4 regions of the Lamprobacter sp. genome follow, and region 1 is predicted to be linked to each of the others. Evidence: predicted binding sites of a transcription regulator. Region 1 holds the regulator's gene; each other region holds the start of a gene.
The links. The regulator sigma-54, encoded in region 1, starts transcription at its own class of promoters, with help from an activator protein. The targets are predictions, from matches to a motif close to TGGCANGNTNCNTGCTT.
Positions count from the first base shown of each region.

Region 2: a site for sigma-54 is predicted at 2,706-2,722, ahead of VBE63_RS05570 (TOBE domain-containing protein). Genes of this name have one in related genera too.
Region 3: a site for sigma-54 is predicted at 2,003-2,019, ahead of glnL (nitrogen regulation protein NR(II)). Genes of this name have one in related genera too.
Region 4: a site for sigma-54 is predicted at 2,694-2,710, ahead of nifB (nitrogenase cofactor biosynthesis protein NifB). Genes of this name have one in related genera too.

Region 1 is NZ_JAYESN010000005.1:71,236-75,446, forward strand. Features, by position in the region: gene lptC (LPS export ABC transporter periplasmic protein LptC) at 1-28, shown strand, start outside; gene lptA (lipopolysaccharide transport periplasmic protein LptA) at 60-602, shown strand; gene lptB (LPS export ABC transporter ATP-binding protein) at 602-1,327, shown strand; gene VBE63_RS02520 (RNA polymerase factor sigma-54) at 1,435-2,922, shown strand; gene hpf (ribosome hibernation-promoting factor, HPF/YfiA family) at 2,978-3,340, shown strand; gene VBE63_RS02530 (PTS sugar transporter subunit IIA) at 3,539-3,991, shown strand; gene hprK (HPr(Ser) kinase/phosphatase) at 4,010-4,211, shown strand, end outside.
Region 2 is NZ_JAYESN010000013.1:61,900-66,110, reverse strand. Features, by position in the region: gene VBE63_RS05580 (ATP-binding protein) at 1-992, opposite strand, end outside; gene modD (ModD protein) at 1,123-1,989, opposite strand; gene VBE63_RS05570 (TOBE domain-containing protein) at 2,169-2,597, opposite strand; gene modA (molybdate ABC transporter substrate-binding protein) at 2,843-3,595, shown strand; gene modB (molybdate ABC transporter permease subunit) at 3,687-4,211, shown strand, end outside.
Region 3 is NZ_JAYESN010000001.1:80,560-84,770, reverse strand. Features, by position in the region: gene glnA (glutamate--ammonia ligase) at 1-1,385, shown strand, start outside; gene glnL (nitrogen regulation protein NR(II)) at 2,061-3,143, shown strand; gene ntrC (nitrogen regulation protein NR(I)) at 3,136-4,211, shown strand, end outside.
Region 4 is NZ_JAYESN010000032.1:13,022-17,232, reverse strand. Features, by position in the region: gene VBE63_RS10555 (2Fe-2S iron-sulfur cluster-binding protein) at 1-227, opposite strand, end outside; gene VBE63_RS10550 (4Fe-4S binding protein) at 418-696, opposite strand; gene nifB (nitrogenase cofactor biosynthesis protein NifB) at 937-2,628, opposite strand; gene VBE63_RS10540 (2OG-Fe(II) oxygenase) at 2,955-3,599, opposite strand; gene gloA (lactoylglutathione lyase) at 3,753-4,148, opposite strand.

The DNA.
Region 1 (4,211 bases):
TGATGATGACGCCGCTCAACGACGATGATGCAGGATGAATGCACGATGAGGAGAGGGTCATGAGCCCGAAGCAATGCTGCGGTTGGGGGCGGACTCTGCTGTTAGGTCTGGCGTTGGCAACGGCGACCTCCACGAGCGCGCTCGAGTCGGATCAGTATCAGCCGATGTATATCGAGGCTGATGCCGCAGAGCTCGACGAGAAACAGTTGACCAGCCTCTACATCGGCCATGTCGAGGTCACCCAGGGCAGCCTGTTCATCCAGGCCGACGAGGTGCTTGTGCATCACAAGCCAGACCGCCGTGCTGAGAAGATCATCGCAATCGGTCAACCGGTGCGTTATCGGCAGCTGCTTGATGATGATCCGGAAGAGGTCAAAGGCCGCGCGCTGCGGATGGAGTACGAGGCTGACCGCGAACAGCTGACCCTGATCGATGAGGCGGTGTTGATCCAAGGCGAGGACCGTTTTGCGAGCGATCGCATCGTCTACAATCGGATCACCAAGCGCGTGACTGCGGGTAGCAGCGCCCAAGGCCGCGAGCGAGTGAAGATTCGGATCGAGCCCGAGTCGGAGCCCGCTTCACGGCCAGCATCGGCTCCCTGATGGCGATCCTCGAGGCGCGTGCGCTGGCCAAGACCTATCGACGACGGCGCGTGGTTGATGGTGTTGATCTGGCTGTCGATGCCGGTGAGGTCGTGGGCCTGCTGGGACCAAACGGGGCCGGTAAAACCACCAGTTTCTACATGATCGTCGGGCTCGTCGGCGCTGACGCTGGTCGCATCAGGCTCGATGCCGAGGACATCACCCATCGGCCAATGCACGCGCGAGCGCGGCGGGGTCTCAGCTATCTGGCACAGGAGCCATCGGTCTTCCGTAAACTCTCGGCTCGGGATAATCTGATGGCGGTACTCGAGATGCGCGACGACACGAGCCGCGAGGATCGCCGGCAGCGCTGCGACGAGCTGCTTGATGAGTTGGGCATTGGCCATGTGGCCGATTCACTTGCGCTCAGCCTCTCCGGTGGTGAGCGCCGGCGGCTCGAGATCGCGCGCGCGCTTGCGGTTGAGCCCAAGGTCATGCTGCTTGATGAGCCCTTTGCTGGGGTCGATCCCATCGCGGTAGGCGATATCAAGCAAATTATCAGTCATTTACGCGATCGTGAGATTGCTGTGCTGATCACCGATCATAATGTTCGGGAGACGCTCGACATCTGCGACCGGGCCTATATCATCAACGCCGGCCGAGTCATTGCCAGCGGAGCGCCGGCGGTGTTGCTGCAAGATACGCAGGTGCGGGCGGTCTATCTTGGCGAGCACTTTCGACTCTGAAGACCTTGGTAGAAACCAGGAGATCTAAGCTTGGCGCTGCGACTGAGCCACCTTTTCGTCTAGACTGCAAGCCAATAAGGCCTTTTGTACCCGCATAGCCGCTCGGAATGAAGCAAAGCATCCAGCTCCGTCTTGGTCAGCAGCTGACCATGACGCCGCAGCTCCAGCAAGCCATCAAGCTGTTGCAGCTCTCCACGCTCGACCTCCAGCGCGAGATCCAAGACGCGCTCGAGTCTAATCTGATGCTGGAGACCTCGGACGAAGATCAGGTTGGGCGAGAGGATGCGGGGGACACCGCTGGCGAGACTGCTGAGTTGCGCCAAGCACAGACCGATGCCTCCGTCGATGCCGAGGTTCCCGCTGAATCGAGCACGCTGCCCGATGATCTGGCGCTCGACAGCGAGTGGAGTGATACCTTCGACAGTGATCCTGGCGCCCAGTATGCCGGCCCTTCAGGTTCCCCTGGGTCGAGCGCGTCTGGCGATGTCGACCTCTTTGCGCAGCAGTCGAAACCACAGACGCTGCACGACCATCTCGAGTGGCAGCTCAATCTGGGCCGCCTTGGGGCGCGTGACCGCCTGATCGCCGAGGCGCTGATCGATGCGATCGATGCGGATGGCTATCTTCGGCTCGATCCCGCCGAGCTGCTTGAGACGCTGGATCTGGAGGATCTCGAGCTCGACGAGATCGAGGCCGTGCTGCATGGCATTCAGGCCCTCGATCCCGCTGGGGTTGGTGCTCGCGATCCGCGCGAATGCCTGTTGCTGCAACTACGCCAGCTGCCGCCGGAGACGCCAGATCGCGCGGGTGCGCTGAAGATTTGCGACAGCTTGTTCGACGCGCTGGCGCGCAACGATCTGGATGAATTGCGCCGTCACACCAAGCTTTCCGACCTTGATCTGGCGCGCTCGTTAACGCTGATCCGGTCGCTGCAGCCGCGGCCAGGCTCCCTGATCAGTGACCATCGGACAGACTATGTGATTCCTGATGTGTTGGTGCGTAAGCAGGCTGGTGTGTGGCAAGTCGAGCTAAATCCTGAAACTCAGCCTAAACTGAGAGTGAACGAAGACTATGCAAAGCTGATCCGGCGCGCCGATGATGGGGCCGAGAATGTTTGCTTGAAGACGCATCTGCAGGAGGCCCGTTGGTTTATCAAGAGTCTGCTCAGCCGCAACGATACGGTGCTGCGAGTGGCGGCGAAGATCGTCGAGCTACAGCGCGATTTTTTCGAGTACGGCGAGGAGGCCATGCGTCCGCTGATCCTCAGAGATGTCGCAGACTCGCTCGAGCTCCACGAGTCGACCGTCTCACGCGTGACCACGCAGAAGTACATGCATACGCCGCGTGGTACGCTGGAGTTCAAATATTTCTTTTCCAGTCATGTCGGCACGGCATCGGGCGGAGAATGCTCTTCGACCGCGATTCGTGCCTTTATCCGCAAGCTGGTCGCCGCCGAGGCGGCGAACAAACCGCTGAGCGACAGCAAGATCGCCGGCATCCTGTCCGAACAGGGGATCAATGTCGCGCGACGTACTGTCGCCAAGTACCGCGAGGCAATGGGTATCCCACCCTCGAATGAGCGCAAGCGCCTTTAGCTGCAGCGCTGAATGTCTGCCGCTAAGGCTCGCCTGCAAACCCAGGAGTGACGCAATGCAAATCAACCTCACGGGCCATCATGTCGATATTACCGAACCGCTGAAAGGCTACGTCGAGAGCAAATTCGAGCGCCTAGAGCGCCACTTCGATCACGTGATCAAAGTGCATGTGATCCTGAGCGTCGAGAAACTACGGCAGAAGGCCGAGGCCCGCATCCACATGAATGGCGCCGATGTCTTCGCCGATGCCGTTCATGAAGACATGTATGCGGCCATTGATGGGCTGATCGACAAGCTCGATCGCCAGGTGCTGAAGTATAAGGAGAAGCGCCAGAGTCATCGCGGTAGCGCCACCAAGACGGCTGCCGAAGGGGAGACGGTCAGCGGTGAGCTAGACGATGAGCAGGATGATCTATGAGACGCCACTGCACTGAGCGATGCTCAGGCTGCTTGCAGCGATGAGCGTCTGGTCAATGACTGTGCCGGAGCGGGATGTGAGGCGCTCCGGCCTCCTTTGCGATGCTGCTAGGCTGATGCCTCTGCCGTTGTTGTCCTTATCCAACCAGGCCGTACTGCGTCCTGCATGCGAAGATCACTTTATTTGGAGCGACGGTCGATGTTTCCCCCCAGCCTGATTACTGAGCCGCGCATCCGCTGTCGTGTCGAGGTCACGAGCAAGAAGCGATTGCTGGAGGCCTTGGCCGAGCTCTTGGCGAGTGCGGGTCTGCAGTGTTCTTCAGCCTCTGTCTTCGACCTGTTGAACGATCGCGAACGGCTCGGTAGCACGGGCTTAGGCGAGGGCATCGCGCTTCCGCATGCGCGCATCCAAGGCATCGACACGGCCATTGGCGCCTTCGTGCAGTTGAGCCAGGGCGTCAGCTTTGATGCGCCGGATGATCGTCCGGTTGACCTCGCCTTTGGCCTATTGGTGCCACAGGAGGCAACCGATGCCCATCTGAATCTGCTGGCGAGCCTTGCCGAGCGCTTTAGCAATCCGCAACTGCGCGCGGCACTTCGGGCTGCCGATGATGCCAGTACGTTGCTGGACTTATTGCAGCGTCACGCTTAAGGCTGGCTCGTCGCACAGATGCCCCCCGTCGATACCTTGCAAGGCCTGATTGAGCACCTCGGGCCGAGGCTTGGGCTGCGTTGGCTAACCCCCATACCGGATCAGCCGCGCGCCCTGGTCAATACGGACTCACTCGCTGGGGCGGCCCAGAGTCTGGTCGGCTCGCTCAACTGCATCCATCCTAATCGCCTGCAGGTTCTAGGCGGGGCTGAGATTCGTC
Region 2 (4,211 bases), on a different contig from region 1:
AGCGTATTCGGGAGCGCCCCTGGCGAGTGGATTTCGAGGCGGTCGCTGAACATGAACAGCCGGATGCGTTGGCTGTGCAGGGAATAGTCGCGATGGGCGACGGCGTTGACGATGGCCTCGAACAGGGCAGCCACCGCGTATTGGGGATAATCGACGCGGCCGAGCGGCTTGCGTGCTGCCGTGCTCGTGTTGCGTTGGACGAAATGGAACGCATCCAGGATCTGCCGGTCCAGCGGTCCGCCGATGTCGCGCGCATCGATCTGCGCGTTCGGGTCGTTCTCGGTCCCGGTATGGGCGACGGCGATGATCTCGGCATTGCGCAGCCAACGCGACGGCTCGGTGGTGCACAGCAGCACGCCAGCCACGGTCGGGCGTGGCTCGCCGGCGACCTCCCGCAACAGGTGCAGTCGGTTCAGCTGGGCGATGCTGTCGCCTTGCTCGGCCTTCAGGAAGCGCCGCAGCAGCAGGGCGTCGAAGTCATCGAAACCACAGCCAGGCACCTCCTGCTCCTCGAAGCGGATCAGACGTGCCTGACTGCGTTGTTGGAACAGTCGTGCAAGCGCGTCTGGCGTGAGTTCCCGTTTGGCATGACCAAGCCGACGAAAATAGCCGTTCGCGCTCTGATGCACCCACAGGCTGCGGGGCACCTCGACGAGGATTACCGGGCGCGCCGCGCCGGTCGCATCAGGCAGCTCCAGATGCCGGGTCAGCACGTCCAGCGGTGGCTTGATGCGATCGATGCAGATCGCCGTGAGCCAGTCTTCGACGCGGTCGAGTTGCTCCAGCGGGATGCCGGTCACGGCCCGCGTCTTATCATCCACGCCGAGGACCAGCATCCCGCCACCGGCATTGCCGAGCGCTGCCAGTTCGTCCGAGAGGCTGTCCGCGTGCGGCGCCTTGAGCTTGCCGGCGTCGGTGAGCCGAACCTGTTTCAGCTCCAGTGCGGAGTCTTCGCCGAGGCGGATGCGTCGCAGCAGCTCTTCGGGGGTCATGTCGATCAGCCTTGCAGTAAGGTCAGCGTCGAGGTGATATGGAGCAAGCGGCAGTGTAACCGAGCGGCCAGACCTGGACTGTCAGATGAATGCATCGAAATGCGCGTAAGCAAGTCGGCTAAACTGACATCTAGGTTCTGGGATCGCTAGCGTTGAAGAACCGCACCTGAACATCGCGCGGCGGCGCCAGGTGCGGTGCCGTGGTCACCAGCAGCCGCGCACCGGCGCGGGCATAGTCTTCGGCGTTCTTGGCGTTGATGCCACCGGCGGCGCCAACCACCGCCTGCGAGCCGCGTGCGGTGAGCGCAGCGACGGTCTCGGCCACCTGCTCGGTGGTGAATTTCTCCAGCTGCAGCACGTCGGCCTCGGCCCAAGTCAGCGCCTCCTCAGGCGTCGCTACCTCGACCACGACCCGCTTCTCTGGGCACTGTCGACGGAGCCGGGCCAGCGTCTCCTTCGACGGCTCTTCGCCGAGGAACAGCCGATGCTCGGCGAAGATCAAGAGCGTCTCCGAGAGGCCATTGCGGTGCATTACGGCACCACCAGCCTTGAACGCCTTGACCGCGAGCCGGCGGTTGCCGGGCACATTCTTGCGTGTACCGGCAACCATCGCGTTCGGATCACCACGCCGCGCGGCGGCGACGATGGCGGCGGCGCTGCTGGCGATGCCACCACACCATTCCATCAGCGTCTGTGCCGTCTTCCAGCCTTGATGCAGCGCGCCGGCGCTGCCCTGCGCCTCGAGCAGCAGGGTTTCTGGCACGGCCTCGGTGCCGGAGGCCACGCGCGCCTCGGCCTCGGCGCCGCAGAGCTGGAACAGTCGCACCGCTTCCTCGACACCGCAGACGGTCATCGGATCGCGGGCGAAGAAACGGATGCTGCCGGGCTTGCCGCTGATGGCAAGGGATTCGGTGGTCAGATCGCCGAAGGGGACATCTTCGGTCAAGAGCTGATGCAGAGCCTGGTCATTCAGGACAGGTGGGTTGAGGTTAGGCATGGTCTGAGTCGATCGATTGAGGGTTGAGAACAGGACAAGATCGCTGTCCCCGTTTGGGATTGTCGTTAAGACGACAGGGAAGGCTGGCGAAGCGAGGCGCACCGTCGTTGTGCGACGGACGCCCCTGCATCGAGGATAGCGTTATATCCTAGTGCATACTGCGTATTCGATGGGCGCGCTCAGTCAGGCACGCCGAGGATCACCGACGGCGCCTTGATCACGGCGGTTGCATCGATGCCTTCGGCGAGTCCGAGCGCGTCGCAGGCAGCCTGCGTGATGGTGGCATGGAGGCTGTCACCGGATGCGAGGCCGATGCTGACCTCGGCATGGATCGGTCCTTTTTCCAGCGCCGTTACCTTGCCGCTCAGACTGTTGCGAGCCGATAGGCGGATGCCCGTGTCGTCGGTCATCACGAGCACGGATGAGGCCTTGACCAAGGCGATGACGTCGGCGCTCGCCCTGAGATCGAGCGACTTGACGCTCTCATTGGTGACGATGGCAACGATCTGCTCACCACCGGCGAGTGTCACCAGGACCTGCGCGTTGACGGCCCCCATGGTGACCTGGGCCACCTTGCCGTGGAACTGATTTCGAGCACTGATCTTCATAGCATTGTTCTCACTGAGCTTAAGGAATCGGAGTGTGTTGCGCCGCGGATGCGGATGGCTGGAGCAGCGAGCATCCGCATCCGATGGATCGCGCGACGAAAAGCCGGCATGCATTCTGCATACCATCCGCACGATCGCTCATCGTTATGTCGTTTGGTATATTGCGATATCGCATGCTCAGCGGTCTGGCCCAACGCTGACCCGGCAGCCCATCCGGTTCTTCAATCGTCTCAGGAGTGAACTCAATGCAACCTGTCCGCCTAGTCCTCGTCGCCTTCGGTTTCATGGTCGCCAGCAGCGTCTCCGCCGAGGAGGCTCAGATCGCCGTGGCCGGTAACTTTACGTCGCCGATGAAGGTGATCATCGAGCGCTTCGAGGAAGACACCGATCACCGCATCAATGCCTCCTACGGCTCTACGGGCAAACTCTATGCCCAGATCAAGAACGGAGCTCCGTTCGATGCCTTACTCGCCGCCGATCAGACGCGCCCAGCGCGGTTAGAGGAGGAGGGCTTAGGTGTCCCTGGATCGCGCTTCACCTATTCGATCGGCGCACTGGTGCTATGGTCCGCTGACGCCAACAAGGTCGAGGATGGTGTGGCGCTGCTGGAGTCCGGCGACTTCAACAAACTCTCGATCGCCAATCCGAAGCTGGCGCCCTATGGCGAGGCCGCCATCGAGACCCTGGAAGCGCTCGGCCTGCGGGCCGACGTCGAGCCCAAGCTGGTGATGGGCGAGAACATCGCCCAGACCTATCAGTTCGTTGACACGGGCAACGCCGATATTGGCTTCGTCGCGCTTTCCCAAGCCATGCGGGACGGGGAGATCATCAAGGGCTCGGGTTGGATCGTGCCGGGCGAGATGCATGCGCCGATCAATCAGGATGCACTGATTCTGAACCGCGGCAAGGACAACCCGGCGGTGACGGAGCTGTTTGCCTACCTCAAGGGCGAGAAGGCCGAGGCGATCATCCACGACTTTGGCTACGAGACCGAGTGACATGCAGCGTCGTGGTGCCAGCTCTGCTTCGGCATCCTGTTGCTGATCCTCGCGATCAAGGTCTTTCAACACGCCATCAAGGACACCGCCCATGGGACTCACTGACACCGATCTCGAGGCCATCTGGCTGACGCTGCGCCTGGCTGGCGTCACCACCTTGATCCTGTTCGTCGTCGCTACGCCGGTCGCCTGGTGGCTGGCGCGCACCCGCTCGCGCTTGAAAGGACCCATCGGCGCCGTGGTCGCGCTGCCGCTGGTGCTGCCGCCCTCGGTGCTGGGCTTTTACCTGCTGGTGGCCATGGGGCCGAACGGGCCGGTCGGGCAGTTCACCGAGCGCCTGGGCATCGGTCTTCTGCCCTTCACCTTTTGGGGGCTGGTGGTGGCTTCGGTGTTCTATTCCTTCCCGTTCATGGTGCAGCCGGTGCAAAACGCCTTCGAGGGGATTGGTGATCGCCCGCTGGAAGCGGCCGCGACGCTGCGTGCCTCGCCATTGGATCGTTTCTTCAGCGTCGCGCTGCCGCTGGCGCTGCCCGGCTTTGTCACCGCCGGCATCCTGACCTTCGCGCACACCGTCGGCGAGTTCGGCGTGGTGCTGATGATCGGCGGCAACATCCCG
Region 3 (4,211 bases), on a different contig from region 1:
CCATCAAAGACGAGGACGTAAAATTCGTGGACCTCCGGTTTACGGATACTCGCGGCAAGGAGCAGCACGTCTCGCTCCCGGCCCGAGTCATCGATGAAGCCATTTTCCAAGATGGAAAGATGTTCGACGGCTCCTCAATCGCCGGTTGGAAAGGCATTGAGGCGTCCGACATGGTCTTGATGCCCGAGGCCGAGACGGCGGTGATGGACCCCTTCACCGATGAGAAGACCCTGATCATCCGGTGCGACATTCTGGAGCCCGCGACTATGCAGGGCTACGAGCGTGATCCGCGCTCCGTCGCCAAGCGGGCTGAGGCCTATCTCGCCTCCACCGGCATTGCCGATACCGCTTTCTTTGGACCAGAGCCTGAATTCTTTATCTTCGATGACGTCCGCTGGGGCCTCAGCATGGGCGGCGCCTTCTACAAGGTGGATTCCGAAGAGGCTGAGTGGAACTCCGAGCGGGTCTTCGAAGATGGCAACATGGGACATCGCCCCAGTGTCAAGGGTGGCTACTTCCCAGTCCCGCCGGTCGATTCCCTCAATGATCTCCGCGCGGCCATGTGTCTTGCCCTCGAAGAGATGGGGGTCCAGGTCGAGGTGCATCATCATGAGGTCGCGACCGCCGGTCAGTGTGAAATCGGTACTCGATTCGGACCGCTGGTGCGTCGTGCAGACATGAACCAGATCACCAAGTACGTGATCCAGAACGTCGCCCATGCTTACGGCAAGACCGCAACCTTCATGCCGAAGCCGCTGGTCGGCGACAATGGCACAGGAATGCATGTGCATCAGTCGCTGGCAAAAGATGGTGTCAACATCTTTGCCGGAGACAAATACGCCGGCCTCTCTGAAACCGCGCTCTACTATATCGGCGGCATCATCAAGCACGCCCGCGCTCTGAACGCGCTGACCAACGCCTCGACCAACTCCTACAAACGGCTGGTCCCTGGATTCGAGGCGCCCGTGATGTTGGCCTACTCGTCCAAGAACCGTTCGGCCTCAATCCGTATCCCGCATGACTCCAATCCCAAGGGGCGCCGTATCGAGGTGCGCTTCCCGGATTCCACCGGCAATCCCTATCTGTCGTTTTCAGCGATGATGATGGCCGGCCTTGACGGCATCCAAAACAAGATCCACCCAGGCGACGCCATGGACAAGGATCTCTACGACCTGCCGCCGGAAGAAGAAAAGGCCATCCCACAAGTCTGCTTCGCGCTCGACCAAGCCCTGGATGCACTGGATAAAGATCGAGAGTTCCTGACCGCTGGAGGCGTCTTCACAGACGACGTCATCGACGGCTACATCAAGCTGAAGATGGACGAAGTCACCCAGCTACGCATGAGCACCCACCCGGTCGAATTCGACCTCTACTACAGCCTCTGATCCCCATCAAACAGCGGTTCAAACCAGCCGCCGAACCGGGCAAGGAAGCCCAACCGAACCCGAATCCCAGTTCACGAAACACCTCTCCTCTCCTCTCCTCTCCTCTCCTCTTCTCTCCTTCCCTTCCCTTCCCTTCCCTTCCCTTCCCTTCCCTTTCAACCTTCCTCCTTCTTCACTCTTCAACCTATAAACCGCAGATGACGCAGAATTTCACAGATTAAAATAATATAAAACAAGGTCTTAGCAGGTTTAGCAAGGCTGGCCATCAGGTGAAGCTATGAACGGCTGCAATGTATTGAAATCTCTGCGTTAATCTGCGTCATCTGCGGTTAAATGCTCTGTTTAGGTTTAAGTCTCCTTCCCCCTCCTCTCTTCCGTTTTCAAACCTCCCTGTCCGCCCCTGGTGCATTTGAATGCACTCATCATGTGCGTCAGGCACTAGGCTAGTGCGCTATCCTGAGCCTGCTTGGCGCAGCAGCCTCAGACAGTACCGGGTGGCCATCGATGCTCATCAGGTGGTTATCGATAACCTCTTGCTAATCAATCGGTTTTGGATCGACCTCGGAGTGCTTTCAGGCCGTCGGCGATGGTCTGAACATCGGCATGCAGCTCTGATCTGGCTCGTTGTTTGCTTGCTGGACCAAAGATTGGAGCCAAGCGACGACACAACCCCTGATGAACGAAACACAGAGCGGACTGAGCCGGCTTGGCACCATGATATTGGATAACCTCAGCACGGCTGTGCTGCTCTTCGATCGCCATCTCCGCCTGCGCTACATCAATATCGCCGGCGAGAATCTGCTTGCCGTCAGCGCGAAAACAGTACTCGGCGAGGCAGCAGGGAATCTGGTGCCCTGCCCGACAGATGCCGTGGAGAGTCGCTTGCGGGAATCGCTCGAGACGCGACAGCCCTTCACCGAGCGGGAGGTCGAGGTCAAGCGTCCGGATCGCCAGATCATTCGCGTCAACTGCACGGTCTTACCGCTGCATCCCGTTGATGAGCCCTACGATCTCCTGATGGAGATGCAACAGGTCGACCGTCAGCTGCGGATCGCGCGCGAGGAATATCTCATCTCGCAGCACCATGCGACTCAAGCACTGCTGCGCGGGTTAGCCCACGAGATCAAGAACCCCTTGGGCGGCCTACGGGGCGCGGCTCAGCTGCTGGAGCGTGAGCTACCAAGCCCTGGGCTCCGCGAATACACCCGCATCATCATCGATGAAGCCGATCGATTACAGACCTTGCTCAATCGGATGCTTGGCCCGAATAACCTGCCGCATCGCAGTTCCCTCAACATTCATCATGTCATCGAGCATGTGCGCGGACTGCTCACCGCCGAGTTTCCCTCTGGGCCTGAGATCATACGGGACTATGATCCAAGTATTCCGAATCTTGAGGCCGATCCAGATCGACTGATCCAGGCCATTCTGAACATCGCCCGCAATGCGGCTCAGGCCGCCGGCCAGCATGGACAGGTCAAGCTGCGTACCCGAGTGATGCGGCAGTTCACTGTTGGCGCCGTTCGTCATCGGCTGGTCTTGGTGGTCGAAATCGAGGACGACGGGCCAGGCATCCCCGAGGAACTGATGAACCGGATCTTCTTCCCAATGGTGTCCGGGCGTTCCGGTGGAACGGGGCTTGGGCTCGCGATCGCCCAGGAGCTGGTCCACCAGCATCAAGGCTTGATCGAATGCGAGAGCCGTTCCGGCTGCACCACCTTCCTGGTCTATCTTCCGCTGGAGCTGCCCCATGAATAGAGTGCCCAGGATTTGGGTGATCGACGACGACCGTTCGATTCGCTGGGTGCTCGAACGCGCCTTGCGACAGGCCGAGATGGATGTCACCAGCTTCTCGAACGGCGTCGGCGTCATGGATGCGCTAGAGCGCGAGATGCCGGATGTGATCCTCTCCGATATCCGCATGCCGGGGATCGATGGCCTTGAGCTGCTGGAGCAGGTCACCGGGCGTTACCCTCAACTGCCCGTCATCATCATGACCGCGCACTCTGATCTTAACAGCGCGGTTTCTGCCTTTCATGGCGGTGCCTTCGAGTACCTGCCCAAACCCTTTGATATCGATGAGGCTGTAGATCAGGTCCAGCGAGCCTGCCGAAAACAGAATGAGGCGGCGGCCGAGCTACCTCCGCTCCCGCACAGTCCGGATATCATCGGGGAAGCGCCGTCGATGCAGGAGGTCTTCCGCGCGATCGGCCGTCTGGCGCGCTCCAACATCACCGTGCTGATCAATGGCGAGTCTGGCACCGGCAAGGAACTGGTCGCGCATGCTCTGCATCGGCACAGTCCACGCTCACAGGCACCTTTTATCGCCCTAAACATGGCCGCGATCCCACGCGATCTAATGGAATCCGAGCTATTCGGCCATGAGCGTGGCGCCTTTACCGGCGCGCAGACCCGCCGCGAAGGCCGATTTGAGCAGGCCGATGGCGGCACCCTGTTCCTCGACGAGATCGGCGACATGCCCGCCGAGCTCCAGACGCGGCTGCTGCGGGTCCTGGCGGATGGCGAGTTCTACCGAGTCGGCGGTCTGACGCCGATCAAGGTCGATGTGCGCATCATCGCCGCCACCCATCAAAACCTGCGCGAGCTGGTCGCCAAGGGCAGTTTCCGTGAGGATCTATTCCATCGCCTGAATGTCATCCGCATCCATTTGCCGGCGTTGCGCGACCGCCGCGAAGACATTGGCTTGCTGATGCGCCATTTTCTCGCCCAAGCTGCCAAAGAGCTTGGCTGCGAGGCCAAGGTCTTGGCCAATGATGCGCTGGAGCGGCTTGAACGGTTGGAATGGCCGGGTAATGTGCGCCAGCT
Region 4 (4,211 bases), on a different contig from region 1:
TGGCGGCTGGCCATGTTCTCGCGCAAGACCTTTTCTTCGAGCACCGAGGGTTCGGTCAGATTGTTCCAGCCTTCGACGACATGCATCATGCAGGTGCCGCAATCGCCCTCGCGGCAGCCGTAGATGATGCCGGCGCCGATCTTCTCGGAGACGTCGATGACGCGGATGCCGGCGGGGACATTGACGGTTTGATCGATGTCCTGAAAGGTCACTTTTGCCTTGGCCATGTCGTGTTTTCCTCTTGGTTTTGGTTGCAATGGATTCGTGGGTTGGAACCATCGGGCGCCGTCATGCAGCGCTTCTGTGGCTGAGCCTCTCTTGAGCCTCTCTAAGGTTCATAGCGCGTCGCCAGCTTGGACGATGAGGCGCCTGTTTCCGGGTACGGACTCAGTTCGGCGAAATCGATGACGCAACACCTTAACGAGCGCGGATCTCGGCCATCGCCGAGTTCCAGCGCTCGGGAGGGATACCCGTCAGTGAGCCGGGCGGATTCAGTGGGATGCCACTGGCGTCGAGGATGGCGCCCTCGATTGGGCAGATGCTCGCGCATTGCGGTTCGGCGAAGTCACCGGTGCATTCGCTGCACTGGCTTGGGTCGATGATGAAATGCGGCTTGGCAGCCTGAATCGCCTGGCTCGGGCACAGCGGTTCACAGGCCCAGCAGTTCACGCAGCCATCGGTAATCTGGTAAGCCATGGTGTTTCCTTCGGTCTCGTTGCTGGCAGTGTTGTTGCTCGCCGGGTGTCAGGTGTCGCGCGAAGCCGCTAAACCCTGGAGCCGCCAAGCCGCGAATGAGGGGCGATAAGGCGCTGGAGTGGCGGCTGTTGTCCGGAAGCCTTTTGGCAACTTGACTTCCAGACCGGCGCAGTCAGTGATCGGCCAATCGTCGCCAGACTCGTTCGCGTCTTCACGCGACATGATTCGCTTGGGGCTGGCTCAAGCGCTCAGCGCACTCATGGGTTCGGTTTGGTCAAGGGCGCCGCTTACTCTGAGCTCGGCGTAGACGGCGGCGACAGCGGTCTCGATCGGCTCCATCGCGTGCTCGCCGTTCGGTGCGATGCCGGCGGCCTCGAGCGCGTCCCAGGGCTCGATGCCGATCTTCGAGCAGAGCACGGCGGCGCAGCCCTCGAGCGCACGCAGGGTGCCGGTGAGTGCTGATTCGGCTTCGCCACAGGTCTCATCGCCCGTGCAATAAGCCTGGACCCGGCGGGTGCCGATAAAGCGCACGTCCTGGGCGTCGGCCTCATAGACCAAGAACTCGCGCGCATGTCCGAAGTGTTGGTTGATTACACCGCTGCCGCTGCTGGCGACAGCGATGCGCACTGAGCGACTGGTCGTGCCCGCCGGCGCCTTAGCGCTTGATAAGGCGGTCCGGGCGGTGATGAGTGGAATTGCGGGTTGCGTTGCGAGCGGTCTTGTTTCCGATGCTGATGCTGATGCTGATGCCGCTGCGGAAACCAGGTCGGGCTCCGTCGAAGACGCTGTCGGGCGACGGCGAGTGAGTGAATCGAGGGCAACGAAGACCTCGCCACCTGAGGTCTGCGTCGCCTGCCGGCTGGCCTCGCGTTGAGCCTGGCGCTTGGCCTCGATCTCGGCATGCACCGCGGCGCGACGCGCCATCGCGGCGGCGTAGTCGATGTCCATCTGCTCGATCTTCTCGATCGAGAACTCGGCGCCGCGATCCTCGCCCAGCATGCCAACCGCATCGGCGCGGCATTGGCGACAGTGGCGCATCATCGCCATGTCGCCGCTGCAGGCGTCTTGCAGGGCCTGCAGCTCGTCATGGGTCGGGCCACGCTGTCCCATCAGGCCATAGAAGGTGCCATGCTCGGCCTCTGCAATCAGCGGCATGACGTTGTGTAGGAAGGCGCCCTTGGCCTTGACCACGCGGCTGACCTCTTTCAGATGCTCGTCGTTGACGCCGGGGATCAGCACCGAGTTGACCTTCACCAGGACGCCGCGCTCGGCCAGCATCGCCAGACCCTTCTGCTGCTGTTCGATCAAGATCCGCGCCGCCTTGACCCCTTTGATCCGGTGGTTGTTCCAGAAGATCCAGGGATAGATCTTGGCGCCGATCTCGGGATCGATACAGTTGATGGTGATAGTGACGTGGTCGATGTTGTGCTGGCAGATCTCGTCGACCAGTTCCGGTAGCGCGAGGCCGTTGGTCGAGACGCAGAGCTTGATGTCGGGGGCCTTCTCGGAAAGCGCGCGGAAGGTGGCGAGGGTGCGCTCCGGGTTGGCGAGCGGATCACCCGGGCCGGCGATGCCGAGCACGCTCATCTGGGGGATTGCAGCGGCGACGGCTAAGGTCTTCTGCACCGCCTGCTCGGGTGTCAGCAGCTCCGAGACAACGCCGGGGCGTGACTCGTTAGAGCAGTCGTACTTACGGTTGCAGTAGTGGCACTGGATATTGCACGCTGGCGCCACCGCCACATGCATGCGCGCATAGTGATGATGGGCGTCCTCGGAGAAACAAGGATGGTCGTTGACCTTGGCGCGAATCGCTTCTGGCAGGTGCGCGAGCTTGTCGCTACTGCTGCCGCAGCCACTCGACGCACAGCCGCCGGCTGGCCCGCTCTCCGCCTTTCGCCGCTCTGTGTTCAGAGTGGTTACCGCTTGAACCATGTCTCGATCCCCGTAAAGTCTGACGGCGTCGCATGTGCGACGCGCTAGGCTGTATAGGGGGTTATAAGCAAACGCTGTGCCCAATGTGTGTATAAGGCTAAGCGGTTGATTCGACGATGGTCAGAGCCGGGTTGCCGAAGCTTCTGTGAGGAGGCTGACAGCGCGTAAGCGTCCGTTGTCGGGTCTGCGACCAGACAGGTCTTACAGGGTTCGAGGGGCGGGGTGGCCTAAGCGAAAGGCGGTCATCAGCCCAAGATGCCTGATGCTGCTGGGGCATTGCTGCCATGAGTCGACCACCTGCCGGCTGTCGACCACCTGCTCGCTGTCTAGCTGCGCCGCTTGAACCAACCGGTGAGACTGAAGCGCTCGCGCTGCGCGGGCTCCACCTCATGCAGAAACCGGGCGCTGAAGAAGGTCACTAGGCGACCGCCTTCGGGGAAGATTAACTCGCTCAGCTCAGGGCGCTCCGGATCGGTGTAGAGACGCAGCGCGCCACCGTCCTGTGCCTGCCAGGCATCATTCAGATAGAGGATGCAGCTCAGTGTGCGCTCGCCGATGCCGCGAAATTGATCCAGGTGCTTGCGGTAGTAGGTACCGGGTGGATAGACGGCTAGGTGCGCCTCAAGCGCGTAGAGGCCAAGGAACAGGCTGCGGTTGATCGCCAGCCGCAGCTGCTCGAGCTGGCTCCAATAGAGGCGCTGCGCAGCGCTGAGCTCATTCGGGTCGAGCCAATCGACCCGGTCGGTTCTGACCTCGTCGCGCAGTTCGAGATCCTCGCCGCGGCCGACGCCGGCGCGTCGGAAGCGTCCGGCCTGCCAGCGCTGTTGCGCCTCATGGCGGAGTTGGCTGATGTGCAGTGGGGCGAGGAAGCTATCGGTCAGGCACCAACCTTGTTCGGCGAGGGTGGCGGCGATCTGCTCGGCGGGCTCGGGTGGTTGTTCGGGCGGCAGGGAAGAGGCGGGATGAGCCAAGTGCGCGGGACTCGGTGAGAAGGGATGCCGAAGTCTGCGCGCAATGTTGCGGTGGGTCGAGCGATTTTGCCGCAGCTGGGTGCGCGATCGGCGCTGATCGCGGCCCGTTCGATGGCTGACGCCTAGGCCGCAACCAGCAAGGATGGCGCTGATCTAGCCGGCGGTCTGCTTGGCGCCGATCAGCTCGATCGGATAGCCGTCGGGATCTTTGACGAAGGCGATGATGGTGGTGCCAGCGTTCATCGGGCCCGCCTCGCGGAGGATCTCGCCGCCTTGCGCCTTGATGCGCGCGGCAGCCTCATAGACATCCTCGACCTCGATCGCGATATGACCATAGGCATCGCCGAGCTCATACTGCTCGACGCCCCAGTTGTAGGTCAGCTCGATGACGGTGTGCTCGGACTCATCACCGTAGCCGAGGAAGGCTAAGGTAAACTCGCCGGCTGGATAGTCTTTCTGACGCAGCAGCTTCATGCCGAGCAGCTTGGTATAGAAGTCGATGGAGCGTTGCAGGTTGCCGGTGCGGAGCATGGTGTGCAGGATGCGCATGGTGATCTTGGGACCTCGTTTGCTGATTGCTCTGCGAGAAGTTGGGGATGATCATGGCGTCTT